Regions from separate parts of the Acinetobacter sp. TSRC1-2 genome, predicted to be linked through region 2. Evidence: predicted binding sites of a transcription regulator. Region 2 holds the regulator's gene; each other region holds the start of a gene.
The links. The regulator PhoB, encoded in region 2, activates phosphate uptake and scavenging genes when phosphate is short. The targets are predictions, from matches to a motif close to TGTCATNAANCTGTCATAA.

Region 1 (10,189 bases), on a different contig from region 2:
CAATCATTAAGGTCGGGAGTGCCATCAGTAAAATGGACAGGCTGAATAAGCGTTTACGTCCAATCAAATCACCAAAATGAGCCATGACTACACCACCGAGTGGGCGGAAGAAATAACCTGCGGCAAAAATACCGTAAGTGTTCAGCATCGCCCAAAAAGGACTTAAGCCACTCGGGAAAAACAGCTCTGAGATAATTTTGGCGTAAAAGACATAAATGACGAAGTCGTAGAATTCGAGTGCGCCACCGAGGGAGGAAAGTCCAAGGGTGCGTTTATCTTCACTGCTTAGACGTGCAGCTGCTTCCGTGCGGGTGATATGGGTCATTGGATGTACAAATGATGGTAAAGTTTTGATTTTAATCAATTGCTATCTATATGAAAAAATCAATCTTTCTTTGGAGTGCAACAACTTAAATTTATGAATAATCCTTCTTGCTCTGTGTGGATATTAGAGTCTTACGAAGTAAGGCAGAATCGAGAGGATGATGCCGATTGTAGTAAGCATCGTGGTATTTTCCACAAAATAGGGGAAGATCATCAGGACTAAGCCACACACCAAGGGCACAGTAACTTTTTGCTTTTTTCCATACAGAAAATAGCCTAAGCCTATAGAACTAAACAGGACGCCAAGAAGAAGTTGGGTTGTGGTCATTATTTTATATTTATAAAAGATTTAAGCGGATTATAACCAGCTAAAATTAAAATGGGCTTAATTTTTTTGCTTATATACAGCTCACCCTGGTTTGCTGAAAAGGTGAAATACGACTATTAAAAACAGAATAGGAAAGTCTGCTTTTTAGCGCGAAGATTTATACAATATTTGTGGTTTAAAATAATATAGAGTTGAGCTTTATAGCAAAGTCAGGATTAAATTTATGAGCACCATTTTACCTGTTGCACAGCGTGGTGAAATCATTTTGACCTTAACAGCGGCTACAGTTGCAAAGTCGGAGCTGAATAGTGATTGGTTAAATCAACTTGCTGAAGCCATGCATGCCACCATGATGCAGCGCAATGGTGTGGGTATTGCAGCCCCTCAAGTTTATGTCTCGAAACGGGTCATTATTGTCGCTTCACGCCCTAACCTCCGTTATCCCGATGCACCTGAAATGGAGGCAGTAGTGATGGTAAATCCTGAAATTTTAGAAAAATCTGAATCACTGGTTCTAGGTGAAGAGGGCTGTTTAAGTGTTCCAGATGAGCGTGGGCAAGTGGCACGGGCGGAAACGATTAAAGTGCGTTATTTAACGTTGCAAGGTCAAAAAATAGAAATGATCTATAAGGGTTTCCCTGCAAGAATTGTGCAGCATGAAGTGGATCATTTAGATGGGGTGTTGTTTACTCAGCGGATATAATTCTTCACTGTTTAATTTTTGTGCTATAAAGATAAAGCAATAAAAATTTATAAATTATAAATATAGTAATTAAGTCTATGAACTTGTTTAGAAAAATATATACATTGATTTTTTATTATTGGGGCAGATTTAGATTTCACTTACTCGAATCAGATAATTTAATTATTAACTGGCCTGATTTCGATAAAGGGGTATTGCTTCTGGTTTTCGGTGTATTTTGCCAAGTCAGTGCAATTAAATGGTATCTGGCGAGCTATTTCTCAGCTGAAAATGCGGTGTGGATTAATGTGGACTTTTTTTTCATCCGTATGCTCACTGTGGTTATTACTTTATTCTTTTTCATGTTTTTGGTGGCACTGAGTTTCAAATATAAGAGGAATAAAAAATTCCGTAAATTTATTTCTTATTTTTCACCGATATTTTTTGGTGGCACTATGATTTATGCGGGCTATACCGTCGGTATTTATAGTCCTGCTACCATTGCCGGATTTGTTAACATCGTTCTGATTGGCTTGGTCTTTTATTCACGACTCATTATTTATAGTATTGCGATTCCTGCTCTTATTTTTACCATTATTATTAGTTATTTAACTTTTAATGGGGTGATTCGTTACGCGCCTGTGTTTAGTGATGCACTTACTCATGGTGAGTTTTATTACAATGAATTCTGGATCAGAAGTATGGCGGAAGTCTATCTGCCGATTTTACTGGTTTCGATTTTGTTTTTTGAAATTTTACTTTCGCAATGGCGTCGGCGTGAAAGAAATATTAAAAGAATGAGCCAAACCGATGTCCTGACCAATGTATTTAACCGTCGTTATGTTGGTGAACAACTCACCGCTTTGGAACGCAAGAAAAAAACGGCTTATGCGGTAATTTTACTGGATCTGGATCATTTCAAACAAATTAATGACCAATATGGCCATGAAGTTGGTGATATAGTTTTGCAACGCGTTGCTGCAATTTTATGTGCCACGACACGGGAACAGGATGTCGTGGGGCGTTTTGGTGGTGAAGAATTTATTTTAATTTTAAAAGAGCAAAATTTACAGCAAGCGATAGAAATTGCAGAACGTTGTCGTAAAATAATTGAACAGGAAGAAATTCAGCTAGAAACAGAAGACATTTTAAAGATAAGTGCAAGTTTTGGTATAGCTCTCTCTCAAACCCATTTAAATAAAGAACAAACTATTCGTCTGGCCGATCGGGCTTTATATTTGGCTAAACGGCAGGGCAGAAATCAGGTGAGAAATTATCTGGAGCTAAACTTAGACCCTGCAATTTAAAGATGAATTTTTTGGAATTGCTGTCATGGAAAAAATCCAGTTTTCTTTAGGTCGAGATGCTATCCAGTTTGATATTAACGGACAGCCGTTTAAAGTTGCTAAAGGTTTAAATGATATTGAGTCAGAAAGTATTCGATATAAAAAGCTGGATGCTTTGGCTTTAGAAAATATAATTTATAGGGTTGAGGAAATACTCGAACAGCTTAAATTTGATTATAAAATTCAGCGAGTAGCGGACACTTTTGATGAATTTATGCAACAGTTATCGGAACAGTTCTTTAACAATGAAACAGTCATAGACCGAATAAAGCTTGAACATGCCTTTAATGAATTTGTCGAACATACTGAATATTATGTACAGCAGCACAGTAGCGGGCATTTTTATCTATTTGTGTATTTCATTTTTATACGGGAAATGATGCACCATTGGAATGTGGTCGAGATAAGAGTGGGAAAAAAATCAAACTTCACAATAAACACTTAAAACAAGCCCCCACGCGATTTACGTAACAACATGAATGAAGCTGAAAAGCTACTATGGTCACGGCTACGTAGTAAGCAAATATCAGGCTTACAGTTTTATCGGCAGAAACCAATTTTAAATTTCATTGTGGATTTTTACTGTCCAGCAGCCAATTTAGTGATTGAGTGTGATGGTAGTCAGCATTTTACGGATGAAGGATTGGAAGCTGATCGTGTAAGAGATCAGGCATTGGCTGAGTTGGGTTTGAGGATATTGAGGTTTGATAATGGGCAAATTTTGAAAGAAACCAATGTGGTGGCTCAAGTAATTTATAAGGTGATTACTCAGTTATTAGAATCCCCCTCTGATAAAGGGGGACTTCACACGAATTTAATAACGACATAAAATTCAAGGAGTTCCTCTCTTTTTAAAGGGAAGTTAGGAGGGATTGAATAGTTATTCGATTACTTCCATTTTGTGGATTATAAAATATTGTATTTCATCACCTTTTTTATTCTTTTCTTGTCGTCCAATTTTCAGAAGTTCAAAATTAGTTTTATTAATATTATCGATTAATTCTGTCTGAAAAAGAGAGATGCAATCTTGAACTCTTCGCCAATCTTTTTCAAAAAAGTGAGATAAAGGATATTCATCTCCATTATTAAAATTTGATAAATGCTTTTCAAGCAATTTTTCAAATAGTGTGTATTGATCAATTAAGGTGTCTAAGTATCCATTTGCTTGTTCAGGTAAAATAAAAACACTTTTAAGTAAGTGCTCGACAATTTCAAGAGCAATTTTTAAAGAAGCTTCTTTGGGGGCTTTAATTTCATGAGCAGAATCATTTCCCATAAATCTAATCGCGTGTAATCGTTCAGCATCTTTTTTTGAAATATAACCAACTGTAGCTAGTTTATTTATTCGTATAGCTAGATTCCCCCCAACTATTTCAAGATGATTACATACTGATTCAATACAGGCTCTAAGTCCTAAACTTGATAAATTTTTTGCATCTTCTTGTAAAGTTAGTAAAACTTCATTATAGATATTTCTGACTAACTTAGGTATGAGATAGTCATTATCAAATTTTTTATGATTCTGGAGTTTTTTAGGGTAACTCTTCGTTGTTATTGGCACTTCCCATTCATTATCAGTTTGATATGCCGATTCTATATCATGATCTTCAATCCTTAATGAAACATTATCACAGCCTAGACATTTGACTAATTTGTGGTACTGGGCATAACTATAATCGTCAGGATCAGAACGCCAATCATGTTGTGCTAAAACTGCATGATTTGTATTTTTATCACATTCATTACAATAATTTTTTAATATAACTAAATCTTTCATTTCACGCTCTAGAATTAATTTAAAAATTTTTATTGTTACTAAAATCCCCTCACTTAGAGGGGATTTTTTACATCTTAAACGTACTAAATATCAATCGAATCATCTAAGTTTGGCATTAACCAACGCTTCGCTTCATCCATCGACCAGCCCTTACGTTCTGCATAACTATCCAACTGATCCTGTGCAATCTTGCCAACATTAAAGTATTCAGACTGCGGGTTGCTGTAATAGAAACCGCTAACACTTGAAGGTGGCCACATTGCAAAACTAGAAGTCAGTTCAGTACCAATCGCATTGGTTGAATCTAACCAGCTAAACAAGGTCGCTTTTTCAGAATGTTCAGGGCAGGCAGGGTAACCCGGTGCAGGACGAATCCCGACATACTTCTCTTTAATCAGTTCATCATTCGACAACTGTTCAGACGCTTGATAACCCCAGAACTCTTTACGGATACGCTCATGCAAATGCTCAGCAAAAGCTTCTGCAAAACGGTCACCTAAAGACTGTGCCAAAATTGCAGAATAATCATCGCCTTTGGCTTTGTATTCATGTGCCATTTCTTCCGCACCAAAGATTGAAACCGTGAAACCACCCAAGTAGTCTTCAAGTTTGGTATCTTCAGGTGCAATAAAGTCAGCGAGTGAGAAGTTCGGTTTACCGGAAACTTTGTCAGACTGCTGACGGGTATGCTCGAACTTGTGCGTTGCAGTTTTATTTTCATCGTAAATCGAAACCGTATCTGCACCGGTACGTTTCGCAGGAGCAAGACTGAATACGGCACGTGCATCAAAACGCTTGTTCTCTACAATATCTTTCAACATGATCTGCGCTTGTTCGTACAAATCAGTTGCAGCTTCACCGACCACTTCATCCGTCAAAATTGCAGGGAACTTGCCCGCCAAACTCCAAGAGATAAAGAACGGTGTCCAGTCAAAATATGGCACCAAAGTTTCAAGCGGATAATTTTTTAGAACTTGCTGACCAAGAACATTTGGCTTAGGCGGCACATAGTTCGTCCAGTCAATTTTCATGCCATTGGCAATTGAAGCGGCATAAGTCAGTTTTGCTGCTTTTGGTTGCTTGTTGGCAATACGCTCACGTACTTTGGCATATTCTTCACGATAACCTTTAATAAACTCAGGTTTCATTTCAGGTGAAAGCAGAGAAGTCGCAACCCCGACTGCACGTGAAGCATCTGCTACATAAATCACCGCATCATTTGAATATTGCGGGTCAATCTTCACTGCGGTATGTGCTTTAGACGTCGTCGCACCACCAATCATAAGCGGTACATGGAAACCTTTACGCTGCATTTCTTTGGCAACAAAGACCATTTCATCCAGTGAAGGTGTAATCAAACCGGATAAACCAATAATATCGACTTTTTCATCAATCGCGGTTTGCAGGATTTTTTCTGCAGACACCATCACGCCTAGGTCAACAATATCGTAACCGTTACAGCCAAGTACCACGCCGACAATATTTTTACCAATATCGTGCACGTCGCCTTTTACGGTCGCCATCAGGATTTTACCTTTGGTCTGACCTTCGGTTTTTTCCGCCTCAATGTACGGGTTCAACCAGGCCACGGCTTGTTTCATTACACGTGCAGATTTCACCACTTGCGGCAGGAACATTTTACCTGCACCAAACAAGTCACCGACCACGTTCATGCCTGACATCAACGGACCTTCAATTACATCTAAAGGACGGGTGGCTTGTAAGCGTGCTTCTTCAGTATCTATATCAATATAAGCGGTAATACCTTTAACCAAAGCATATTCAAGACGCTTTTCAACAGACTGTTCACGCCATTCCAGGTTTTCAGCTTCGCGCTGCGCACCGCCTTTACCACGGTATTGTTCCGCGATTTCAAGTAGTTTCTCAGTGGCATCCTGACCGCTTTCGCCCTGATTCTGGTTCAGTACGACATTTTCAACCGCAGCTTTTAATTCAGCAGGAATGTCATCATAAATCGCCAGCTGACCCGCATTCACGATCCCCATGGTCATGCCTTGTTGAATGGCATGGTAAAGGAAGACTGCATGAGTCGCTTCACGAACCGGTTCATTCCCCCGGAAAGAGAACGATACGTTGGATACACCACCCGAAATCATGGCATGTGGAAGATTTTGCTTAATCCAGCCGGTTGCTTCAATGAAATCGACCGCATAGTTGTTGTGTTCTTCAATACCCGTTGCAATCGCAAATACGTTCGGGTCAAAAATAATGTCCTCAGCAGGGAAGCCGACATCATTCACCAACACATCATATGAACGTTTACAGATTTCACGTTTACGCGCAGCCGTGTCGGCCTGACCATCTTCATCAAATGCCATGACAATAACTGCTGCACCATATTGACGACACAGGCGTGCTTTGTGTACGAACTCGTCATAACCTTCTTTTAGGGAAATCGAGTTTACAACCGGTTTCCCTTGTACGCATTTCAAGCCCGCTTCAATAATTTCCCATTTCGATGAGTCAATCATGAGCGGCACACGGGAAATATCCGGTTCAGAGGCAATCAGATTCAGGAATTTCACCATTGCTGCTTGCGAATCCAGCATGCCTTCATCCATATTGATGTCGACAATCTGCGCACCGCCTTGTACTTGATCCAAGGCAACTTCCAAAGCTTCGGTATAGTTTTCTTCACGAATCAAACGCGCGAATTTTTTTGAACCGGTCACGTTGGTACGTTCACCCACGTTGACGAACAAAGAATTTTCATCAATGTTAAACGGTTCTAAACCACTTAAACGACAGGCTGGTTTAATCTCAGGAATCTGACGCGGCGCAATGTCTTTTACAGCATTGTAGATGGCACGGATATGATCCGGAGTCGTACCACAGCAACCACCGGTAATATTGATCAAGCCACTTTCTGCAAATTCTTTAAGGAATGCTGCAGTTTCTTCAGGGGTTTCATCATAACCACCGAAAGCATTCGGCAAGCCTGCATTTGGATGCGCTGAAACAAAAGTGTTGGCAATGTCAGATACGGTTTTAACGTGCGGACGCATGGCATCTGCACCCAAGGCACAGTTAAAGCCGATTGATAACAAGTCGCCATGACGAACCGAGTTCCAGAACGCTTCTGCAGTTTGACCGGTTAAGGTACGACCTGAAGCATCGGTGATGGTGCCGGAAATCATCAACGGCAATTCATAACCTAACTGGTTAAATACTTCTTTCACTGCAAAAATTGCTGCTTTACAGTTCAGTGTATCGAATACTGTTTCAATGAGCAGAATATCCGCACCGCCTTCAATTAAGGCATGTGCAGCTTCAATATAGTTATCGACTAATTCATCAAAGCTAATGTTACGAAATGCAGGGTCATTTACATTGGGTGAAATCGAACAAGTACGAGATGTAGGGCCAAGTACACCCGCCACAAAACGGGGTTTGTCTGGCGTTGAATATTTTTCGCAAGCTGCTTTGGCAACACGCGCTGCTTCAAAGTTAATTTCATGAACCAGATCTTCCATGTGATAGTCAGACATTGAAACACGTGTGCCGTTAAAGCTGTTGGTTTCAATGATGTCTGCACCGGCATCCAGGTAAGCTTCATGAATGCCTTGAATAATCTGGGGTTGAGTCAGGACTAACAGGTCATTGTTGCCTTTCAGGTCAGATGCCCAGTCAGCAAAACGCTCACCACGATAATCCGCTTCTTCTAGTTTATGGCGTTGAATCATGGTACCCATAGCGCCGTCAATAATCAGGATGCGTTTGGCGAGAAGCTCTTTCAGGGTGGCAAGCGTGGACATAAATAACCCCAATCCGATGGAATACAAAATGGGCATCATTTTAGCAGAATTACACTGCCTTTGAGGAATATTCAGTCGACATAGTGAGGCACAGCTTAAAATAAGCCCATTAGTGCCGAATTTTTCATCGAATTGAAATATCAGCAGGCTATGATCGGATACAGATAAAGACAAGCTGGGTAATTTGATTATTAGATTATTAGAAATATCTTGTCTAAAGGTATTCATGCATTTTGAAATATTGAGGCACAAACTATTTTTAGCTTTAAATAATGCAAATTGATGGATTTAAAACAGTTCGGCTCATCAAGATAAAGTTGAATGAGTTAAATTAAGCCAATTATTGAAATTTGGCTTTATATGGCACCTTTTTGTCATATAATTGTCACAATTAAATTGAACAATAAGGGGATTTTATTATCCCCTTGAACCGTCTGCATGAATTCTAATATTCCTCCCGTCCAAGACCAGGTGCCATCAGCGCCAGCAAAATCGACGAATGTGCATGTTGCTACGCCGAAATTTTTTATGCCGGTGTTTCTCACGGTTATTATTTCTACTTTGGTGTACATCGGATTTCAACTTTCAGCTGATTTGTCACATGTCCCGACATTAAGTTTATATTCCGTTATTCTTTTAGCGACTGCGTTGTTAATTGCTTTAGGCTTTGAATTTGTTAATGGTTTTCATGACACTGCCAATGCGGTAGCGACAGTCATCTATACCAATGCTTTATCTGCCCCTGTTGCTGTGATGTGGGCAGGCTTTTGTAATTTCCTTGGAGTGATGGTGGCAAGTGGGGCAGTAGCCTACGGCATCATTGCTTTATTGCCTGTCGAACTGATTATGAATGTCGGTTCTGGTGCAGGTTTTGCCATGGTTTTTGCCATGCTGATTGCTGCGATTTTATGGAATTTGGGTACCTGGTTCTTGGGTATTCCTGCGTCTAGTTCACATACTTTAATCGGTTCGATTTTAGGGGTGGGCATCATGAATTACCTCCTGCACATGGGTAATGGTGCCAGTGGTGTAGACATGGACCAAGTGATTAAAGTCGGTAAAGCACTGTTGTTTTCGCCTTTGATTGGTTTTGCTTTCGCTGCAATAGTATTCTTATTAGTAAAAAAAATCTTTAAAAAGCAAGTTGAACTTTTTAAACCCCCTGAAGGTAACAAACCACCACCGCCTTTAATTCGTGCCATTTTGATTTTTACCTGTACCGGGGTAAGTTTTGCGCATGGATCAAACGATGGTCAAAAAGGTATGGGCTTAATCATGCTGATTTTGATCGGGTGTGTACCTTTGGTGTACTCATTGAATAAAAACCTGGACACCCAGCATCTCCAATCATTTGAACAGTTATCTGTGCAAACTGCGGCAGTTATTTATCCAAATTATCAAGATATTCCAGATACACAAGCTCGTGACGTGTTGACTAAATATATTCAAACTAAAGAAATGTCACCAGAAGTGGTGCCTGCTTTGGCAAGTTTGACCGATCACTTGGGTAATCACGTTGCCAAATATGGTGATTTAAAAGATATTCCAGAAAAACAAGTTTCGACTATCCGTAATGATATGTACTTAAGCACGACTGCATTCAAGCGTTTAGATAAAACTAAGCAGCTTCCTGCAATGTCAGAAAGTCAAGCCAAGACAGTCAAGGAATACCGTAAAAACCTCGATTCATTCCTGCAATATATTCCGACCTGGGTAAAAGTCGCAGTAGCACTTGCGCTTGGTCTGGGAACCATGGTGGGCTGGAAACGTATTGTAGTGACTGTGGGTGAACGTATTGGTAAAGACCATATGACTTATGGGCAAGGCATGTCAGCTGAACTTGTTGCCATGACCACTATTGCAGCAGCAGATGGCTTTGGTATGCCGGTATCGACAACACATGTGTTAAACAGTGCGGTTGCAGGTACTATGGTGGCCAACAAATCCGGCTTAAAC
Region 2 (10,189 bases):
TTTATGAAGCGGTGATACCGATACTTTCCAACAGAGAATTATACTGATCAGTATCTTTTTGAACTTTTTCTATAATTGCTTGGGCAGCACGTTGCATCTCAGGTTCATCCATTATGCTCATACCTCTTTCTAATACTCCTGAACAATGTGAATATTCATTATTTATTCTTCCTATAAATAATCTATAAATATCATCATTCCAAAACTCTTTCAGGCGGTCATCATCATATTTCATATAAGTAGGAAATTTATAAAAGGAATATATTTCTATAAATTTTCTAGCATTATTACTGAAATTGTAAAAACTACTAAAATTGTGATCACTAATTAGATTTGTAGTAGCACAAGTATGAATTTGATTGAACAGGTAATTAAATTCTGTTGCATATTCACTCATATATTTTGGCATTTTTGATATGTGGGAATTATTTTCTGTCCTTGAGATTAGATACTTGCAAGCTTCTAAAGTAATATTTTGATCGCTTCGCTTAACTTTGGTATTTAATCTTTTTAAATATTTGAGAAAGTCTAAATTGTGAGTAGATATAAATAACTGTAAAAAATTTCCTTGTAAGCATATTTTTTCATTGATTAAGGTATAAATGAAGAAAATATGATTACTATCTAAACTACAAATAGGATCATCAATCCAAATAATTGGTTTCTTATCTTGATCGAGAGAATCTTGAATTTTTGCTAAGAAATAGCAAAAAGAAATCAGGCTTTGTTCTCCTTCGCTCAAGTTGTAGGCTTTACAGCCATTACGTTGAATTTCGAAATGAATATTTTGTGCATGTAGATTTTCAATAGGTTCTAAGCTTAAAGCTTGATGTCCGAAGTCATGATTAAGGATAGTATTAATTCGCTTGCAGGCTTCTTCTTCTGTCTTGAGCTTATTTTCTTCAATTTGAATTTCTGCAAGTATTTTATTCCTTTTTACATTAAGTATTGTTAGGTCTTGAGTTGGTGTTGTAGCTGATAGTCTTAAAGTTTCAATGTCAGAATTTAGAATATTGAAATTAATATATTGTAGGAAATGATAAACTTCGTTTAAGCGCAATGCTTTTTTTGCTTCAGTTTGCTTTTCACTCAGGTCAGTTGTGAATTGAATACAGCTAGTTCGAATCTTAGAAATTTTAGTAATAGTAGATTGGATTTCAGTTGAGTGGTCTAGAGGGTATTCAACTTTTAACTCAGTAAAAAGCTTCCCTTTCTTTTGTTCTAAAAGGACTTTCAGTTGGCGAATTGAAGTCTTTTGTTTGGCTAGATTTAATTCTAATTCATCTTTTAGTTTAGAAAGTTCATCATGATGTTGTTCATAGTAAAGATTCAGGTCGAAATTGATGTTCAAGCTAATATTTTCTAATTGATCTTCTAGAAAATGTATACCTTTTGAAATTCGATTTTGGAGGTTCTGAGTTTCCTGATCGAAGTGATTTCTTAATTTTTCTTTTCTTTGATCAGAGATCTGATTGTCACAAAAAGCACATTTAGTTCGGTCATGATGAAGTTCATGACCTGTTTGAACCCATGTATTAAGGTCATTGTTTTTGACTAATTCTTCAATTTTTTCAGAACCACTTACGATTGTTTTCAATGTCGAATCAGTGGAGTGAATAAGGTCTAAAAAATTTAAATTATAGGTTGGTGGTAGTGGTGGATCAGGTAAGTCACGCTGCTTTATTAATGATTCAAACTCAATTTTTTCTTTATCTATTAAGGGGACATACTTGAGATTTTGGACAGATGCGATGTCACTTTTTAATTTACTAATATTATAGTTAATGTCACCAAATTGGAGATGCTGATTTTTTATGGAATTTGGTTTTTTCGTTGCTTTATCGGTAAGACAGTCCTCAAGAGCTTTAACTTTGGAATTAAGATTTTTTTCAGCATACTCTACTACTGCTTTTGTATTCTTAATTGCTAAATAGATACCAGTTTCAGCATCTTCTGTATTTGAACCGAGTTCAGTTTCTAGTTCCTTAATTCGATCCAATATTTGTTGGTTTTCGCCACCTAAAGTAACTGAAAAAGATTGGATGTTTTGAGTATCATCATGTATGAATTTTAAATTTTCCCTTACAAAGTCAGAGTTATATACATGAATTGGGTGATTAAAATCAGATAGGGTATTGTGAGTGATTGGGGATGAAGCTTTTAACTCAATACTAAAATTCGGTGATTCATACTTAGGTGGTAACTTATGTGTTTCTAAACAACGAATAATTTTTGAAAGGCTCGTTTTTCCTGAGTAATTCCGACCATAAAAGATGTTGATATCTTTAAAGTCATAAAATTGATTATTTCCCAGCGAAAGGCTTTGCGACCAATCAAAATTTTTAAAAATTGAAAAGTTCTTTATTTCACTTATTCTTTTGATTTTCATTAATTTCCCGCAGACAAAGTCTAAAAAAATCAACTATACAGATTTGTTTTATTTTTATTCAATTTTTTATTGGTTTTTAATCATTCACACGTATAAATCGCTACCTGATTGCGTCCATTTTTTTTGGCTTGATAAAGGGCAATATCTGCATTTTTAATCAGTAAATTCAAATCATTTTGATTTGGCTGTAAATGGGATACTCCAATAGATACGCTAAAATTGAAAAAGAACTTATCTTTAATACAGATTTGATGACTTTCAATGGTGCGGCACAATCGATTCGCAATCGCCACCGCATCCTCCAGTGTGGTATTTGGCAGTAATGCAATAAATTCCTCCCCACCAAAACGTGCTAACACATCGGTGTGTCGCATTTCCTTACGAGCAATTTCAGCAAGTATTCGAAGGACTTCATCCCCTATATCATGTCCATAGGTATCATTAATGTTTTTGAAAAAGTCGATATCCAGCATCAATAAACAGGCTAAATTATATTTTGGCCATTTCTGAATGGCTTGTTCAGCAACCTGCAAAAACTGTCGACGATTATTGAGTTGTGTTAACTCATCTGTATGCGCCAGTTCAGTTAGGGCATAGTAGTTCCAATCATTTAATACAACCCGTAAAAAATTGCGTTTTGAATTTAAAGTATTATTCCAGCTGATATACATGCTGAGTAATAAAATAGGGGCATATATGAGCGAAAATAAAACAATTTCTTCTAAGCTGATCAACTGAAATACGCCATGAAAAATGACGGCGCTAATCAGCAAGGAAGTAAAGATTGAATTTCGAAACGAGACTTGTACACATAAATTGCCCAATAAAATAAAAATTACAGCAGCATATATATATGTGGTTACAAATGCACTATGTGACAAAACCAGAAGACTTAACCACAGTGCAGCTGCTGCCGCGACGTATATGGGAAGCAAGCTATCTAGAATTTTAATATTTTTGCAGTAACGGAAGGCGAGCCAGTTGATTAATAGGGCACACACCACAAGAATGAGCCGCGAAATACCTGAGAGCATGCCAATTTCCGGTATGAGCAACCAGTCTACAAAGAAATAACTTAAAAATGTAATCTGGCCAATAAAATTGACACATTTTAAAAATTGTCGTTGGTGTTTATTTTGATAGTCCAAGTAATACTGTTGAAATTGATCTGGAATGCGTGTGGTTGGATCTTGTAATTCTTTTTCTATCACTTTTCGATTTTCAATCGTACACAGCTGCTTTGGTAGAATATAAGCAGTTTCATGATTTGAATTTTGAGCCTCATTTACCCCAATCTGATGAGGATTTTTATCATTGTTATAAGAATTTTGTTGATCTCCGCTCAACATGGAGATACCCCTTTCTGTGTGGGATTCATAGAGCAAGAATAATAGGGAGAGGAATAGACTTTGTATATAACTTAAACAATCAATAGAGCAGACAATTGTGACAAAATTTTGTTTATGTATAAAATTCATATGAATAGGAGATAAATAGTGACCTATATAAAAAGTGAAGGGATTGTTTTATGAAGGAAAATTTCAAAACTCATATTGTCCTCTACATAGTATTCAGCGTATTAATTTAGCTATAGGCTGAATCCGTAAGAGCCTATATGATCATAACAATAGATTCAGGACATTAAAAAACGGTTAGGCCGTACGATTCAGGATAGAAAAATGACCAATAGCAACTATACAGAGCTTTCGGATTCAGACGATTGTGAAAAATATGTGAATCAATTTATTCAGGAATTTCCTTTACGTAGCGCGGAAATTGGTCAGGGAACCGTGATTAAACGCGCTTTGCCAAGTCGCCATAAACGCTTAATTGGGGCATGGTGTTTCTTAGATCATGCCGGTCCCGTGACGTTTCCGCAAGGTGATGGCCTAGATGTTGGACCTCATCCGCATATAGGTTTACAAACCTTCACCTGGATGATTGAAGGCACCATGATGCATACTGACAGTTTGGGTACAAAACAATTGATTCGCCCGAAGCAGGTCAATTTAATGACGGCAGGTTACGGTATTTCACATACTGAAGTTGCCCCGGAAACTGAAATCCATATGCATGCTGCACAGCTCTGGATTGCATTGCCAGATGATAAAATAAATATGGCACCCTGTTTTGAGCATTATCCAGAGCTTCCAGTCATAGAAAAAGATCAGGTCGAATTTACTGTATTGGTGGGTGAGTTTTTAAAAACCAGATCACCGGTAGCCGTGCATACAGAATTACTCGGAGTGGATTTAACCGCAAAAGAATCGACCACTACCCGAATTAAACTTAATCCAAAATTTGAATACGGCTTCATGGCTTTGGATGGGGCTGCTGTAGTGAACGGTCATGAACTGACTGAAGACAATATGGTGGTTCTGGAGCCGGGTGTTACTGAAATTGAAATCCAGCTGCATAAGGGTAGTCGTATTTTGTTGTTGGGTGGTGAACCTTTTGAGTCGCCAATACTTCTGTGGTGGAACTTTGTCGGCCGTACTCAGGAAGAACTTTGCAAGGCACGTGATCACTGGATTGAACAACACGAACGCTTTGGTAATATTCCTGATTATCCAGGACCACGCTTGGAAGCACCTGCATTTCCAGATAAAATGCGTGCCTCCAAATAAAGATAAAATTTAAAATAAAGATAAAATTTAGGAATCATTATCCTTATGGCCATTATTGCAAATGCAGAAGTACATCGCTTGGCTGAACCTTGGTCAGGTGAGATCACAACGGGTATGCACTCATTGATGACCGATAAACCTGAATCTTTTGGTGGGCAAGATAAAGGGCCAGCACCGTATGATTTTATTTGTTCAGGCCTGGTTTCTTGTACCATGATCACGCTGCGAATGTATGCCAGTCATAAAGGCATAGAGCTGGGTGAATTTTCTGTTGAAGCCGATTTTAATGTCAATAAAGAAGGCAAAGAGTGGATTGAACGCCGTTTGTCTTTTGCCCAGCCCTTATCGGATGAGCTAAAGCAAAAATTTTTAGACATTAGCAGTAAAACACCCGTGACCAAAACATTGTTACGTAGCCTAGAGATTCATACGGTACTTGTCTAAGTTGATGAACAGATCGAAATGACATTTTGTGTAAAGCAAGATGTCATTTTTTTAAGGCTATGCGTATAGTCAAAGCAGAAAAAATAGAGAGCAAAATAATGATTACATTGCACCACTTAGATCAATCACGTTCTTTTCGAATTTTATGGGCTTTAGAAGAACTGGCCCTGAATTATCAGGTCAAGTTTTATAAGCGCTTACCCACTTTTGCTGCGCCGCCTGAATTAAAACTGGTTCATCCTTTAGCCAAAGCACCCGTATTAACCGATGCTGATCAAACTATTGCCGAATCTGCGGTGATTTTGCAATATCTGCAAGAAACCTATGATCAGCAGCAGCAATTTAAACTGCAAAATAAAAAAAATCAGCAGCAATATCGCTATTGGATGCATTATGCGGAAGGTTCACTCATGCCTTTATTGGTGATGCAGCTGGTGATGAGCAATGTACCAAAACATGTACCGTGGCTGGTGAAACCGATTGCAAAAAAAATCACTGGAGGAGTGAAAGCCGGATTTATTCAGCCGCGTTTAAAAGATCATATTAACTATTTGGAAGATTATTTGGCTAAGCATGAATATGTGGCAGGCGAATTTTCTTTTGCCGATATTCAGATGGGTTTTCCACTTGAAGCCCTGCAGTCAAGAACATCAGGGTCATATCCTTATATCGCGGCTTATGTAAAACGTTTGGCGGAACGTCCGGCTTATCAGCGAGCAAAGTTTAAAGAACAGAATCTAGCTTAAATTGAACCAGATGTTGTACATTTAGTTCATGTGATAGATGCGTTCTTTAGGGAATATTACTTTAAAGGTGGAGCCTTGATTTTCTTTCGATTCAATTTCTAAATATGCGCCATGTTGCATGAGCACATGTTTGACAATAGCCAGTCCTAAACCGGTTCCGCCGGTTTGACGGCTACGAGCACTATCGACACGATAGAAACGTTCGGTCAAACGGGGCAGATGTTTGGGGTCAATCCCGATCCCGGTATCTTCAACCGTAAAGATGCCGTGTTCACCATCATCATGCCAGCCTATGGTAACAGTTCCGCCTTTAGGCGTGTATTTAATGGCATTGGTAATCAGGTTGCTGAAGGCACTGGCAAGTTCGGTATCTGAACCAATCAGATCGCAATGACTGTCGATATCCAGATTCAGCGTGTGATGATAGTCAACGTTGTAGGCTTGAGCATCATCAAACAGTTGGTTCATCAGACTTGGCATTTCAATAATCTGGTTTTTGGCAATTTGCTTGCTACTTTCTAAACGTGAGAGCAACAGCAAGTCATTGACCAAGGCATTCATGCGCTTGGTTTGTGCCTGCATCTGGTCAAAGGCACGTTTCCAGCGCGGATTTAAATCTTCTTGGTCGGTAAAGGTTTCAATATAGCCACTGAGTACGGTCAGGGGAGTACGTAATTCATGTGAAATATTGTCGACAAAGTCTTTACGCATTTGTTCCAGGTTATGCATGCGGGTAACATCATAAGCCACCAATAGACGACTTTCGCCCCCAAAACGGGTCATTTTGACTTGGACATAATGATCTTCAAAAGCGGAAGATTTCATTTTCAAGCCATCGGGTGCCTCGTCAATATGGTTGAAATATTCAATAAAATTTGGCTGACGCAGCAAGGTTAGAATATTACGACCACGATCTAAAGGTTGTATACCGAGCAACTTTTCCGCTGCCGGATTCCACCATTCAATCTGGTGTAATTCATCAATTAAAACCACAGCTTCGGCTAATGCAACCAGTGAAGATTGAGCGCGATCAATTAAGCCGACCATTTCTGCCTGGACAATACGTTCGTGACGCTGTGCGCGATAAACATTAAACAGCAATGCACCCCAAATCCCCCCTAAATTGGGTGGGACATCGTAAGGGCGGTTAGAAATCCATTCATTCACCAAATACAGTGAACGGAGCTGCAAAGCAAAAAACATCGCGAAAGCGATAAAAATAAAAATCCAGAAATACCCAATCCCGATACCCATTAAACCTGCTATCAGCAGTAAAAAAGCGAGTAAACGTAAGTCTTGCTTGGCAAAAGTCCATAAACTGCTGTAGCGGAATCGTTTATGGTCTCGTGCAAGTTCTGGGACAGGGTAGGGTTCATACATAAAACGTGATTTACCTAAAAAACGACTAACCTAAAGCGACATCTGTGCGGGTAGAAAAACGATAACCTGTGCCACGAACGGTTTGTATATAGCGGTCTACCCCAAAAGGTTCCAGCACTTTACGTAAACGGCGAATATGCACATCAATAGTACGGTCTTCAATATATACGTTACCACCCCAAACCTGGTCAAGCAATTGAGCACGGGTATAGGCACGTTCTGGATGGGTCATGAAGAAGGCCAATAGACGGTATTCCGTAGGTCCCATCTCTAGAATACTATCTCCATAACTGACACGCTGGCTGACCGGATCAAGGATCAGGCCATTGGCATCAATGGTTTTTTCGCCACTTAATGCATTGGCACGACGTAACACTGCTTTAATGCGTGAAACCAGTTCCCGAGTCGAGAAAGGTTTGGTCATATAGTCGTCTGCACCCGCATCCAGACCTTGTACTTTATGGTCTTCTTCACCGCGCGCAGTCAACATAATCACTGGAATTTCATTTAAGCTTTCATCGCGTTTTAAGCGACGGCAGAGGTCAACGCCGCTGATACCACCCGGTAACATCCAATCTAATAAAATAAGCGCAGGGCGTTGATCCACGATCATTTGGTGGGCTTGTTTGGCATCTTCTGCCTGTAAGCATTGAAAGCCTGCCATATCTAAAGATGTATGAATCATCTCTCGAATGGGAAGTTCGTCATCGACAATTAATATATAGTCATCTTTCACAACGCAATATCCTATTTGATGTTAACGGTGAACCGTTTTGTATTTATGACAGGCTTATTACAAAGACTAATTATGACAGTATCATTGCAAAAAAGAGATATCTGCCAATTTTCGCAAAGAAATGTGACAATTTTATGCGAAAAAATGAACAATTTAAAATAAATCAGTCATCTAAATTTAACAAATTCAATGGATTGTATCAATTTTAACCTGGATTTTAAGATCAACTTTGTTTTTTCACTATTTTTTCTTTTTCTGAAAAAGTATCGAGCAAAGATAGAAAAACAAGACTGCAAGACGATAAAACATCTTCCATCGATTGTTTAAAGCCACTGACTACCCAGCGAATCGCAATTTGTGTGACATATCCATTAAGCCCGGTTGCGACTAAAGAAATTTCACGTTCAGACCGATTAATGTGCGGCATCATCAACATGACAAAAGCATGAATCATGCGGTCAAAACGCAACATGGTTTCATGAATGGTGGCTTGATTATGCAGCTCTTGAACCAGCATGGCATCAATATAAATAATCCGTGCCATACGCGGATTATCTTTTAAGGTGGTGAGTAAAGCGGTTAAGCCAGATTCAATCATTTTTCGTGGATCGGTCGATGCCTGCATGATGGCTTGCATGACATTTTGCTGCAATTGATCAATCAATTTTAAGAAGATGGTTTGAAAAAGTTCATCACTTTTCTTAAAAGATTCATAGAAATAGCGTTCAGTTAGTTTGGCTTCATTGCAAATATCTTTTACTGTCACCGCAAAAAAACCATGCGTGCCATAAGCCTCAATACCCGCTTCAATCAGCTTTTCACGACGTACCTGTTTACGCTCAGTTAAAGACAGGCCTTTAAATTGGCGTTCTTTGGTTGTTGAGGGTTTGTTTTGTTTTTCTTCAAGATTTTCGTGTTGTTCAGTCATAAATGTCGTGTGCCGAATTAAATCCAGGTTTTGTCCCTATGTTAACAATAATTTAATCGTAGACCTATGCTAGAAATGGACAGATGGTGTCTGATCTTGCTATTGATTATATATTATATTGACAATGATGATTGTCAAAATTATATTGGAGGGATGAACTGCACATCATCCCAACAGAAAAAGAATCGAAATGTTTAGGTAGATGGCGCAGAAAAATTGGATAAGGATGTGTAATGAAAATTTTTAAAAATAAAGTCGCTGCGATTACCGGTGCAGGGTCAGGTATTGGTCAGCAATTGGCTGTACTTTTGGCGAAGCAAGGTTGTCATTTGTCCTTAAGTGATGTGAATGAGCAAGGGTTGGCGCAAACTGCTGAATTGGTAAAACAAAGTCATGTGCGTGTAACCACCAAAAAGCTGGACGTGGCTGACCGTGATGCCATGAAAGAATGGGCTGAAGATACCGTGCAGGATCATGGTTCAGTCAACATGATTTTTAACAATGCCGGGGTTGCACTGGGTTCGACCGTTGAAGGGGCAAGTTATGAAGAACTGGAATGGATTGTAAATATTAACTTTTGGGGCGTAGTCTACGGTACCAAAGAGTTTTTGCCTTTAATCAAGAAATCGGGTGAAGGGCATGTCATCAATATTTCCAGTCTGTTTGGTCTAACGGCTCAACCGACCCAGTCTGCGTATAACGCCACCAAGTTTGCGGTACGTGGTTTTACTGAATCCTTGCGTCAGGAACTGGATATGGAAAACTGTGGCGTGAGTGCGCTATGTGTTCACCCCGGCGGTATTCGTACTAATATTGCCAATGCGGCAAAAATGAATGACAGTATTCGAAGCTTAGGCATGCATCCTGAAAGATCGGCAAAATCTTTTAATAAATTATTGCGCTGCCCTCCTGAAGAAGCAGCCCGTCAAATTATTGAGG
Region 3 (10,189 bases), on a different contig from region 2:
CAAGTCCCACAACAAATAAGATAAGGGAAGCATTTGACCAGACCAAAGCAGTTTCTTTGGTTAAAACGCCAAATAACAGCCCAAAAATTGCTGGGGCGATGGAAGCATTATTCCCTTCAGACACCGTAGGCGTAAGTAAAATCGCAAATCCAACGATCCATGTGATTCCACCCAAAGGTTGAGGCAAACGTTTTGCAATCGCATACCAAGCCCAAAGAATAATAATACTTCCCAATACATAAACCGTGACAGCGATGCTATCTTCAGGAATTGAATCTAGTAGTGAAAGAAAACTATTCATCGTGCAACTCCTGAATCGACTTTAGGCACCGCGCAACCCTTCTGGGGCAGCTTGATTAGGATTGATCAAACCTTCTGGCGGCACTTGAATAAAAAAGCCTTTAGTTTGAATGGAGTCAATCACATGCAACACATTTACACGTGCCAATTTACGGCTCTCAGAGAGCTCTAAATCCATCACAAAAGTCGCACGACCGAATGCAACACGCATCGGTTCAGGCAAAACCTCAAGCGGACTGGCTGCTTCAGCTTCGTTTTCAGTTGGCTCAGGACGGGCAATGTAAAGATACATTTCATCTTTTTTGCTAGATTTGAAAATTGAACAATGCATAGTTGAAACAGTACTCATAAAACTTGGCTTAAGCATACAGCAAAAAAAAGACCGATACATTAGTGATTATTAACGCATCAGTCTTGATTTTGTATAAACGATAATTCTTTAATCAATCTGTTTAAAAATTATTCCATCACCTTCATTTGGGTAGATAGATATTGCTCGTCAGCATGCAGAACATCAATTAATGGCTTGGTTAACAGGTCATAACGCCAACCCAAAAGATAGGCAGGCAAATCCTGTTCGTCATTATGAAAAACTACATGTTGATACAGTGCATTCAGCCATTTTTTACGCATCAATACTTCTTTCGGTACGGTGGTTTCTTCTACTACAGCCTGAATAACTTTATCAACTTTTTCACCAATATCTTTAGATGAATGACGAATTGGACGTGCCATACGAAGTGGCCATTCCGCCTGCTCAGGCAAGAATTTCAATAAATCTAAAATGGTCTTCCCATGATCACGCACAATATTCTGACGAATATCTTTAATTCCTGATAACTGAAAATGATTACGTGGATTCTTTTCCACCAAATCAATCATGGTTGAATTTTTCAGAATAAAGCTACGTGGATAATTTAACGCTTTAACCATCTGTTCACGCCACACAGCCAGCTGTTGCAACTGCATCAGTTGACGGCGTGAATGACGGTAATTGCCCACATCATGGTAGAGCAAATCCAATGGGGTTTCTTGCCCAATTTCATGGGTCAGATGACGGCAATCTTCGAGTGCAAACTCAAGTAAATTTTTCTCAGTTAATTCATGCTGAATTTTATTAGATAAATTCATCAAATACAGCACATCATTGGCGGCATAAGTCAGCTGTTCTGGGCTAAGCGGACGTGCCAGCCAATCAGATCGTGTCTGATCTTTATCAATATCGACATCGAGTATCTGTTTTAACGCATTTTGATAACTGACTTGCAATCCGTGCCCTAGAAAAGACAACCCCACTTGGGTATCAAAAACATTGCTTAGGCTTTTTTGCTGTGCATAGTAGTAAATTAAATCAATATCTTCACTACAAGCATGGAAGACATTTTGATGTGCTTGAAATATTTTTTTCCAAAATGCAGACAAATCCAGACTTGTCCCATCGAGCAAAAAGACCTGACTTGCAACATTAATTTGAAATACACCCAATTTAGGCCACAGGGTATCGACTTTGATGAATTCTGTGTCTAATCCATAAATGGATGTCTGACCCATCAAATGCAAAATATTTTCTAAGTCTTTTTGTTGCTGAATGAACTGAAACATATTACCGAGTCTAAAAGCAGATTCTTTTAAAAAGTATATTAACCGATATATAGCATTTAGATATAACAAAATTTACGTTTATAAAATATATTGCTTTAATTTAGGTATTTCTTTTAAATAATAAGCATTTTTTATATGTTTTTTATATAAGTTTAGATTTCAATCAAGCAAACGCTACTAAAGTCTTGGTTTACTCTTTAAATGATAAAATAAGCACCTAGGTACTTATTTCATACGCATACGATTATGAACCGCCTGACTTAAGGTATGGCTATCGACATATTCAAGCTCTCCCCCTTGAGGAACACCTTGAGCAATCCGGGTCATCTGGAGAGGTAGATGCTTGGTTGCTTCCACCAGATAATGTGCAGTCGCCTGACCTTCCACGGTTGCATTGGTTGCCAGTATTACTTCAGAAACGTTGCCTTGACTTAAGCGCCGAATCAAATACGGAATTCCGATTTCTTCAGGACCAATACCATCTAGCGGCGACAAATGCCCACCCAGTACATGGTACTTGCCACGAAAACTGCCACTTTGCTCAATCGCCATGACATCTGCAGGTGATTCGACCACACATAACAGCTGATCATCGCGTTCATGGGACAAGCAAATATCACAGACTTCATTTTCAGTCAGTGAATGACAAATGCTACATTCATGGATATAGGTGGTTGCTTCATTTAAGGCATGTGCCAAGCCGACTGCACCTTCCCGGTTTTTCATGATCAGGTGCAATGCCATGCGCTGAGCCGATTTCGGCCCAACACTTGGCAAAATACGTAAAGCTTGTACCAGTTGATCAAATCGATCACTAAACACTAAACGTATTCCTTAAAATAAACCGGAAAGGCCTGGTGGCAAGCCCATACCCGAGTTAGCCGCTTTCATTCGCTCTTCAGAAACCGCTTCAGCTTGACGCGCAGCATCATTCATTGCAGCAGCGATCAAGTCTTCAATCATGTCTGCATCGTCTTGAAGCAATTCAGGGCTGATTTCGATACGTTTTACTACGTTACGGCAAGTCATGGTGACTTTCACCAAACCACCGCCTGCTTCAGCATGAACTTCTGTTTGAGCAAGCTCTTCTTTGGCTTTTTTCATGTTGTTTTCAACATCTTTCTGCATGCGCTGTGCTTGCTGCATCAACATATTAATGTTCATAAAATTCTCCGAACAATCAATTTCTAAATCGATATTTATAAAAAGTTAGATTAAATCTAAACCACGACTAATGTCGCGAATAATATCATCAATATCTTCTAAACCAACAGATATACGAATTAAACCTTCACGAATACCGGCAGCTTCTTTCGCTTCTGCTGAGAGTTTACCGTGAGTTGTGGTAGCAGGATGCGTAATTGTCGATTTCACATCACCTAAATTACCGGTGATTGAAATAAATTGGGTATTGTCGATGACTTTCCAAGCTCCTTCACGACCGCCTTTTACTTCAAACGAAACAATACCGCCAAAACCGCTTTGTTGTTTCGCTGCAAGTTCATGACCCACATGCGAAGTTAAACCGGCGTAGTACACTTTTTCAACTTTTGGATGAGTATTTAGAAATTCAGCCAGTTTCTGTGCATTTGCAGAATGTTCACGCATACGTAAACGTAAAGTTTCCAAACCTTTCAAGAATACCCACGCATTAAATGGACTCATGGATGGGCCAGTGGTACGCACATAACCAAATACTTCTTCAAGCAGTTGGTGATTACCCACCACAGCACCGCCTAAAGCACGGCCTTGACCATCAAGGTATTTAGTCGCGGAATAAACCACCAAATCCGCACCAAATTTAATCGGTTGTTGCAATACCGGGGTACAGAAGCTGTTATCAATTGCTAGTAATGCACCATTGGCATGGGCAAGGTCTGCCAAGGCTTGAACATCAGCCACTTCAGCAAGCGGGTTGGATGGAGATTCTACAAACAATAGTTTGGTTTCAGGCTTAATGGCATTTTTCCATGCTTGCAAATCTGTCAAATCAACAAAATCAACAGTTACGCCAAATTTAGCTACGTATTTTTCGAACAAAGATACAGTCGAACCGAATACCGCACGTGAACAGATGACATGATCGCCCATTTTCAAATATGACATTGCAACAGCCATAATTGCTGCCATACCCGAACTGGTTGCCACAGCACGTTCAGCACCTTCCAAGGCAGCTAAACGTTTTTCAAACATCGCTACAGTCGGATTGGTAAAACGTGAATAAATATTTCCCGGTTCCTGACCTGAAAATTTAGCGGCTGCCTCTGCTGCATTTTCATAAACAAATGAAGATGTCAGGAAAATTGGCTCGCTGTGCTCGCCTTCAAAACTGCGTGTATGACCTGTACGAATGGCTAAAGTATCTAATTGGTATTCAATGTCGTCTTGTTGGCTCATTTTTCCTACCCAGTCCTGCTGCCTTTACTAATAATTGCCAACATTTTGAGCGCCTATAGCATTTAAGGTCAAGGTATAATGCATAAATATCGCCTACACTTCGATCAATCCACTCATATGTTAGCAGTACCCGCAATGATTCAAGTTAAAAATAGAATTGCCAAACATAGAAACAAACTCAAAAACCTGTCAACGAGTTTGTTCAATTCAAAATCGCTGATTCTATCGCAAACTACGCCCTATGAAATCATTGCAGAATATAAACAAAGCCGTGTACGTTATTACGCTTCACCAGATAAACAATATAAAGAACCGTTAGTCTTTGTGGCCCCGCTTGCAATCAACATGGCGATTTATGACCTGTATCCCTATCGCTCATTGGTAAAACACTTTCAACATAGTGGTTTTGATGTCTATTTAATCGAATGGGGTCAATATAACTATAAAGATCGCTTCCTCAATTTTATGTCATTTATTGACGATGCCATTCCACATTGCATTGCAAAAATTCGTCAGCATTCCAGTAGCGATGAAATTTCACTGCATGGCTGGAGTATGGCCGGTGTATTTGTGATGCTATATACCGCATTACAACAACCAAATTTTGTCAAAAACCTGATTGTACTGGGTAGTCCAGTGGACAGTTATGCTTCAGGTCGTATTGGTAAACTGTTTCAAAAGGCCAATCAACTGATTGCTAAAAATAAAGCCCTGCAAAACAAGATCTATTCTGAAATCTTACCCAAATCCCTGCTCCATACTCCGGGATTACTGAATGCTTTCGGTTTTAAAATTATTGATCCTATAGGATGGGTACAAAGCCAAAAGCAGTTTTTAGCGAACCTTGATAACCCGCAAGCTTTATACGAACATGCCACTATGGGCAATTTTTTAAATCGTATGATGGACTACCCGGGCGGTATCAATCAGGACATGATTTTTAATATCTGGCTAAAAAATCCGCTCAAAAATGGCATTATCCAATTACAAGATAAGAATATCGAATTAAAGAATATTGAGTGCTCTGTACTGGTGGGTGCGGGTCGTAGCGATCAGATCGTATCAGCAGCAGCGGTTAAACCTTTAATTGAATTGACAAATAGCCAGGATGTCACGTTTACTCTTATCCCGGGAGGTCATTTAGGGTTGATGTCGAGTCAATCTAGTGCCAATGAATTCTGGCCATTTATGACCACCTGGCTAAAACACAGATCAAGCAAAATATAAAGGATACATCATGATTCAGTCAGTTGCATTCATCGGCTTAGGGGCTATGGGTTACCGCATGGCAGCCCATTTTCCTCAACATTTCGACACGGTCTATGTATGGAACCGTAATTTCGAAAAAGCCAAACAGCATGCAACTGAATTTGGCACGCAAGCAGTCGAACTTGAACAGGCAGTTCAAGCCGACGTTATTTTTTCTTGCCTGCCAACCAGCAGAGAAGTCGAAGAGCTCATTGCCAGTGTCAAAATTAAATCTGGCGCTGTATGGGTAGATTGCACCAGTGGTGTTCCTGAATCGGCAAAAAAATTGGCAACACAATTAAAAGAACAAAATATCGATTTCCTTGATGCACCCGTCAGTGGGCAAACCATTGGCGCTGAAAATGCGACCTTAACGGTAATGATTGGTGGTGAAACTGCTGCTTTTGAACAGGCCCTGCCTGCAATTCGAGCCTTTGGCAAACTGATTAAACATGTGGGTGGCCCGGGTGCAGGATTTGCAGTGAAAGCAGTAAACAATATGTTATTGGCTGTAAATCTTTGTTCAGTGGCAGAAGGCTTTACTGCACTCAAAGCACATGGCGTAAACCTAAACGAAGCATTGGATTGTATTAATGCATCCAGTGGTAAAAGTGGCGTAACCGAAACAGTTTTACCGCAGCGTATTTTAAACCGTAGTTTTCCGTTGACCTTCGCGCTACCATTATTAGCCAAAGATACCGGTATTGCTTTAGACTTGGTTCGTGAAGCTAGACTGTCTGCGCCAGTGATTGCCCTCACCCAAAGTTTAATTCAAGCTTCCAGTGATTTAGCAGAAAAAGACAGTGACTTTTCTAGCGCTGTAAAAATGTATGAATCATGGAGTAAAATTACACTTGAGTAATAACTCGCCATTGAATAATGATAACGAAACCTAATATTGTGGTTATGTGTTATACACAATGTTCTTACAGAGGAAACTCTCATGACTAAGTTAAGTGTTGCAATTTTTGCTAGTGTTGCAACTTTTATTGGGGCAAGTGCTTTTGCAGCAACGCCAGAGCAAGAATGTCAAAAATTGAAGAATGACCATGATGTCATTTACGCATCTAAAGGTTTTTGCTTTAAAGACCCTGATGCCAAGGCAAAGTTTGGCAATGATAATTGCTATACGACTAAACCAAAATTTTCAGAAAAAGAGCAACAACGACTTGACGCCATCAAAGATCGTCAGAAAGAATTGAACTGTAAATAATTACAGTACCCAATCACTTTCAAGGATTAGCCATGCTTTACGATGATCAAAATATTTTTGCACGAATTATCCGCAACGAAATTCCTGCAATTAAAGTGTATGAAGATGATCAAGTCCTCGCTTTTATGGACATCATGCCACAGGCTGAAGGTCATACATTGGTGATTCCTAAAACACCAGCAATAACTTTGCTTGATCTACCACCTGATGCTGCTGCTTACACCATTCAAATTGTGCAAAAAGTTGCGCAGGCTATGGAAATCGCACTTGAAGTCAAAGGCATTGTTCTTATGCAACTTTCAGGCGCATCCGCGGGTCAGACTGTTCCGCATGTACATTTCCACCTTATTCCAAGTTCAGTTCATGAACTGGGAAAACATGCTTTACACATGGGTGATCAAGAAAAAATCCAGGCATTGGCTGAAAGAATTAAAGCCGCACTTTGATTTAAAATGAATTCAAAAAATGGAGCCTCGGCTCCATTTTTTTATAAATATAGAATAAAAAAAGAAATATTTAGTTTAAAGATCAATCGAAACACGTCATCAAACTGTCATTTATTGTTCACTTCGCTGTCACAAACATTACAGATACTGCATAGCAAGTTGGTGAGCTTCTGTAACTTTTTGTACTCAAGCAAACTAAAAAGAAGTGTTAAGTAAGGCAAATGCCATTTAGAACCGTGTTTTGGAGAAATCTCAATGAAAAAATTGCTTCTCGCTGCTGTAGTAGCGGCTATGGGGACGAGTGCAGCACAAGCGGCACCAACTTTGTATGGTAAAGTAAATTTAAGCGTTGACAGCTGGGATGATGATGGCGCAAATGATAAAATTGAACTCAACTCCAATGCTTCACGTATTGGTGTTAAAGGTGAAGAAAAACTAACTGAAAAACTCGCTGCTGTTTACCAAGCCGAATGGGAAATTGATGTAGATGGTGGTGATGACGTATTTAACAAACGTAATATCTTCGGTGGTTTAAAATGGGCAAATGTAGGTACTTTAAAAGCGGGTATTATGGATACTCCATTTAAAGATGCTGCTGGTGGATACCGTGATGTATTCAATGACTACGCTCACGCTGACATCAAAGAAATGATGTATGGTGAAGAGCGTGTAGAAAACGTCATTGGTATTGAAACAGATCCTAAACTAATGAAAGGTTTAGTATTTGCTCTTCAAGCTCAACAAGGTGAGTCTAATACCGAAACTATAAATTATACTGATGGTGCGCGTGACAGCATTGGTGATGGTATCTCTACTTCACTTGCATATGCCAATAAAGATTTAGGTTTCGAAGCTGTTATTGCTGGAAACTTTAATTCAATTGGTGACTTCAAGGCTGTCGGTATTTCAAATGCTCCTGCTGATGCAATTCGTGTAGGTGCTTCTTATGATCTTGGCAAAATTGGTGCGACTGGCTTATATTTAGGTGCAATGTGGCAAACTGCAGAAATTTCTGATTTCCAAGGTACTGAAGCCTATAATAATGTAGAAGAAGATGCATGGTTAGTTTCAGCAACTTACAATCTTGGCAATACACCTTGGTCTTTTAAAGCTCAGTATCAAGAAGCTGATACTGACTGGGCTATACGAACTACTGGCGTAACTGGCGATACTTCTGTAAAACAATGGGGTATTGGCGCAGATTATAAATTAAACAAGCAAACCAAATTGTTTGCTAATGCAGTACAACGCGAGTGGGATAATAGACGCGGAAGTGGCGGAGCTGCTTCAATTGTTACAGGAACTACTATTAACACTTCAAATGCAGATGAAACCGTTTATGGCTTAGGTATGGAAGTCAAATTCTAAGTTCAAAATAGCTAATATGAGACTGCCTTAGGGCGGTCTTTTTTAATTCAAACCAAATCAGCATCACCACCTTCATAACTAACATGAATTGCGGATAAAAAATTGACTGAGCCTGTAAATTATTTTGTTTAATTGATGACTTTTGTCTGTCTTTCTAACCTATTTATGAGAAATTTTTAAAGCAAGAGCAACTTAGACAAAGGTTTCGACCTGCTTATCTTGCACTATATGAAATATTATTTATCGCTGTGTGGTACAAGCAGTCACAAATCAATAATTTCAAAGCATTTTATCAAATGCTGAGGCAAGTCTATTTAACAGCCTTCTGTAGACTGCCGTGTTATGAGCGTTTAATTCAGTTAATGAGTGATCATCGCTTAACGTTGCAAGCTTTACATCATAGTTGTTTGGATCATCAGACCGTGTCACATTTCTAGATAGATTTAATTTTACTCCCTATATGTAAAAATCAAAGAATAGTCCGGCATAAAACGCTTAAAAGTCTTACTACACGTGGCATGAGTTCAATGGGATGGTTTTATGATTGTAAATTACCTCTGTTGATGAACCAATTGGGAATTAGCAAATCCACAAATCACGACAGGGTCACATGCTGATATTTGCGCTGTTGAGAGGCAGACGTAAGCGTTGAAAGCGAAGATTTAGGTGATCGAGGTTATTGATCAAAAGCCTTGCAGGAAAAGTTAAAATTCAGAGGAATTGAACTGTTTACCTATCATTGAAAAAATATGCAAGCTGTAAAATGGACACCTTCAGATGAGTGGAATTTAAGACAGCGAAATAAAATTGAAATAGTGATTGGGCTCTTAAAGGGTAAATTCGGTTTGATCAGCACACAGTAAAGAATCCATTTCTGGTTATTTAAGCAATATATATGCTTGGTTATGTGCATATCAATTATGCCAAAAGAATAAGCTCACGATTTTCGTCAAATGACCTTATCCATTATTCGGATTAAATAGAATATTTAATACCTCTCCTCTATTATTCTATTTTTAAAACGCCTCAATTTTAATTAAAATGCAAATTAGTCTTATTCAACAAATATTATCTCAAAATAATATCCATCGATAAAACGAAGTATTTTAGTCGACTTTAAAATATAAAATACAACTGTTTTAGTCAACTTTAAATATAATACATAAGCATTTTAGTCGGAATTAAAAATATTAATACTAAGCATTTTAGTCAACTTTAAAATAGCTAAATTTTAGTTTATTTTTTAACAATGTATATTTTCAAGTAATTGTTTTTATTTAATTAAATAATATATTTTTATTTTAAATGTTTAATCTATTTATTTTTAGTTACTTTTTGTTTAATAATATAATTATATTTTAAAAATAGGCTTATTTGCATGAGCTTAATACCCAAAGATTTTAATCAAAGATTAGTTAGAGAGATCACAATCATATTAATAATTAAGATTGCTCTCTTGCTGCTGATTAAAAACATCTGGTTCGATGCCCCCACTATTCCCAAAAATTTTGACTCTCAAGTTGCCGAGCGTATTGCCGGCAGTCCTTCCCAAATCAAGGAGACACGTTGATGATTTCTGAAAGCGTGGTCGATCTTTCGCGGTTCCAATTTGCAA

Region 1: ACP69Y_RS01335 (inorganic phosphate transporter) is a predicted target of PhoB. The motif match lies at 8,606-8,624, and genes of this name have one in related genera.
Region 3: ACP69Y_RS04790 (porin) is a predicted target of PhoB. The motif match lies at 7,301-7,319, and genes of this name have one in related genera.

What each region holds. Positions count from the first base shown of each region.
Region 1 is NZ_JAFCTF010000001.1:281,650-291,838, reverse strand. Features, by position in the region: gene ACP69Y_RS01375 (MFS transporter) at 1-325, opposite strand, end outside; gene ACP69Y_RS01370 (amino acid transport protein) at 449-652, opposite strand; gene def (peptide deformylase) at 876-1,355, shown strand; gene ACP69Y_RS01360 (GGDEF domain-containing protein) at 1,790-2,641, shown strand; gene ACP69Y_RS01355 (hypothetical protein) at 2,667-3,125, shown strand; partial or broken gene ACP69Y_RS01350 (endonuclease domain-containing protein) at 3,101-3,509, shown strand; gene ACP69Y_RS01345 (DUF4145 domain-containing protein) at 3,561-4,457, opposite strand; gene metH (methionine synthase) at 4,541-8,233, opposite strand; gene ACP69Y_RS01335 (inorganic phosphate transporter) at 8,672-10,189, shown strand, end outside.
Region 2 is NZ_JAFCTF010000008.1:110,370-120,558, forward strand. Features, by position in the region: gene ACP69Y_RS10130 (AAA family ATPase) at 2-2,389, opposite strand; gene ACP69Y_RS10135 (GGDEF domain-containing protein) at 2,470-3,738, opposite strand; gene ACP69Y_RS10140 (pirin family protein) at 4,069-5,016, shown strand; gene ACP69Y_RS10145 (OsmC family protein) at 5,062-5,460, shown strand; gene ACP69Y_RS10150 (glutathione S-transferase) at 5,559-6,206, shown strand; gene phoR (phosphate regulon sensor histidine kinase PhoR) at 6,228-7,586, opposite strand; gene phoB (phosphate regulon transcriptional regulator PhoB) at 7,612-8,322, opposite strand; gene ACP69Y_RS10165 (TetR/AcrR family transcriptional regulator) at 8,546-9,250, opposite strand; gene ACP69Y_RS10170 (SDR family NAD(P)-dependent oxidoreductase) at 9,484-10,189, shown strand, end outside.
Region 3 is NZ_JAFCTF010000003.1:13,006-23,194, forward strand. Features, by position in the region: gene ACP69Y_RS04740 (hypothetical protein) at 1-301, opposite strand, end outside; gene ACP69Y_RS04745 (YcgL domain-containing protein) at 323-631, opposite strand; gene ACP69Y_RS04750 (ribonuclease D) at 760-1,902, opposite strand; gene recR (recombination mediator RecR) at 2,128-2,724, opposite strand; gene ACP69Y_RS04760 (YbaB/EbfC family nucleoid-associated protein) at 2,737-3,066, opposite strand; gene ACP69Y_RS04765 (O-succinylhomoserine sulfhydrylase) at 3,112-4,299, opposite strand; gene ACP69Y_RS04770 (alpha/beta fold hydrolase) at 4,435-5,526, shown strand; gene ACP69Y_RS04775 (NAD(P)-dependent oxidoreductase) at 5,537-6,409, shown strand; gene ACP69Y_RS04780 (YARHG domain-containing protein) at 6,491-6,760, shown strand; gene ACP69Y_RS04785 (HIT family protein) at 6,793-7,206, shown strand; gene ACP69Y_RS04790 (porin) at 7,462-8,574, shown strand; partial or broken gene ACP69Y_RS04795 (IS982 family transposase) at 8,736-9,531, shown strand; gene cydP (cytochrome oxidase putative small subunit CydP) at 9,953-10,144, shown strand; gene ACP69Y_RS04805 (cytochrome ubiquinol oxidase subunit I) at 10,144-10,189, shown strand, end outside.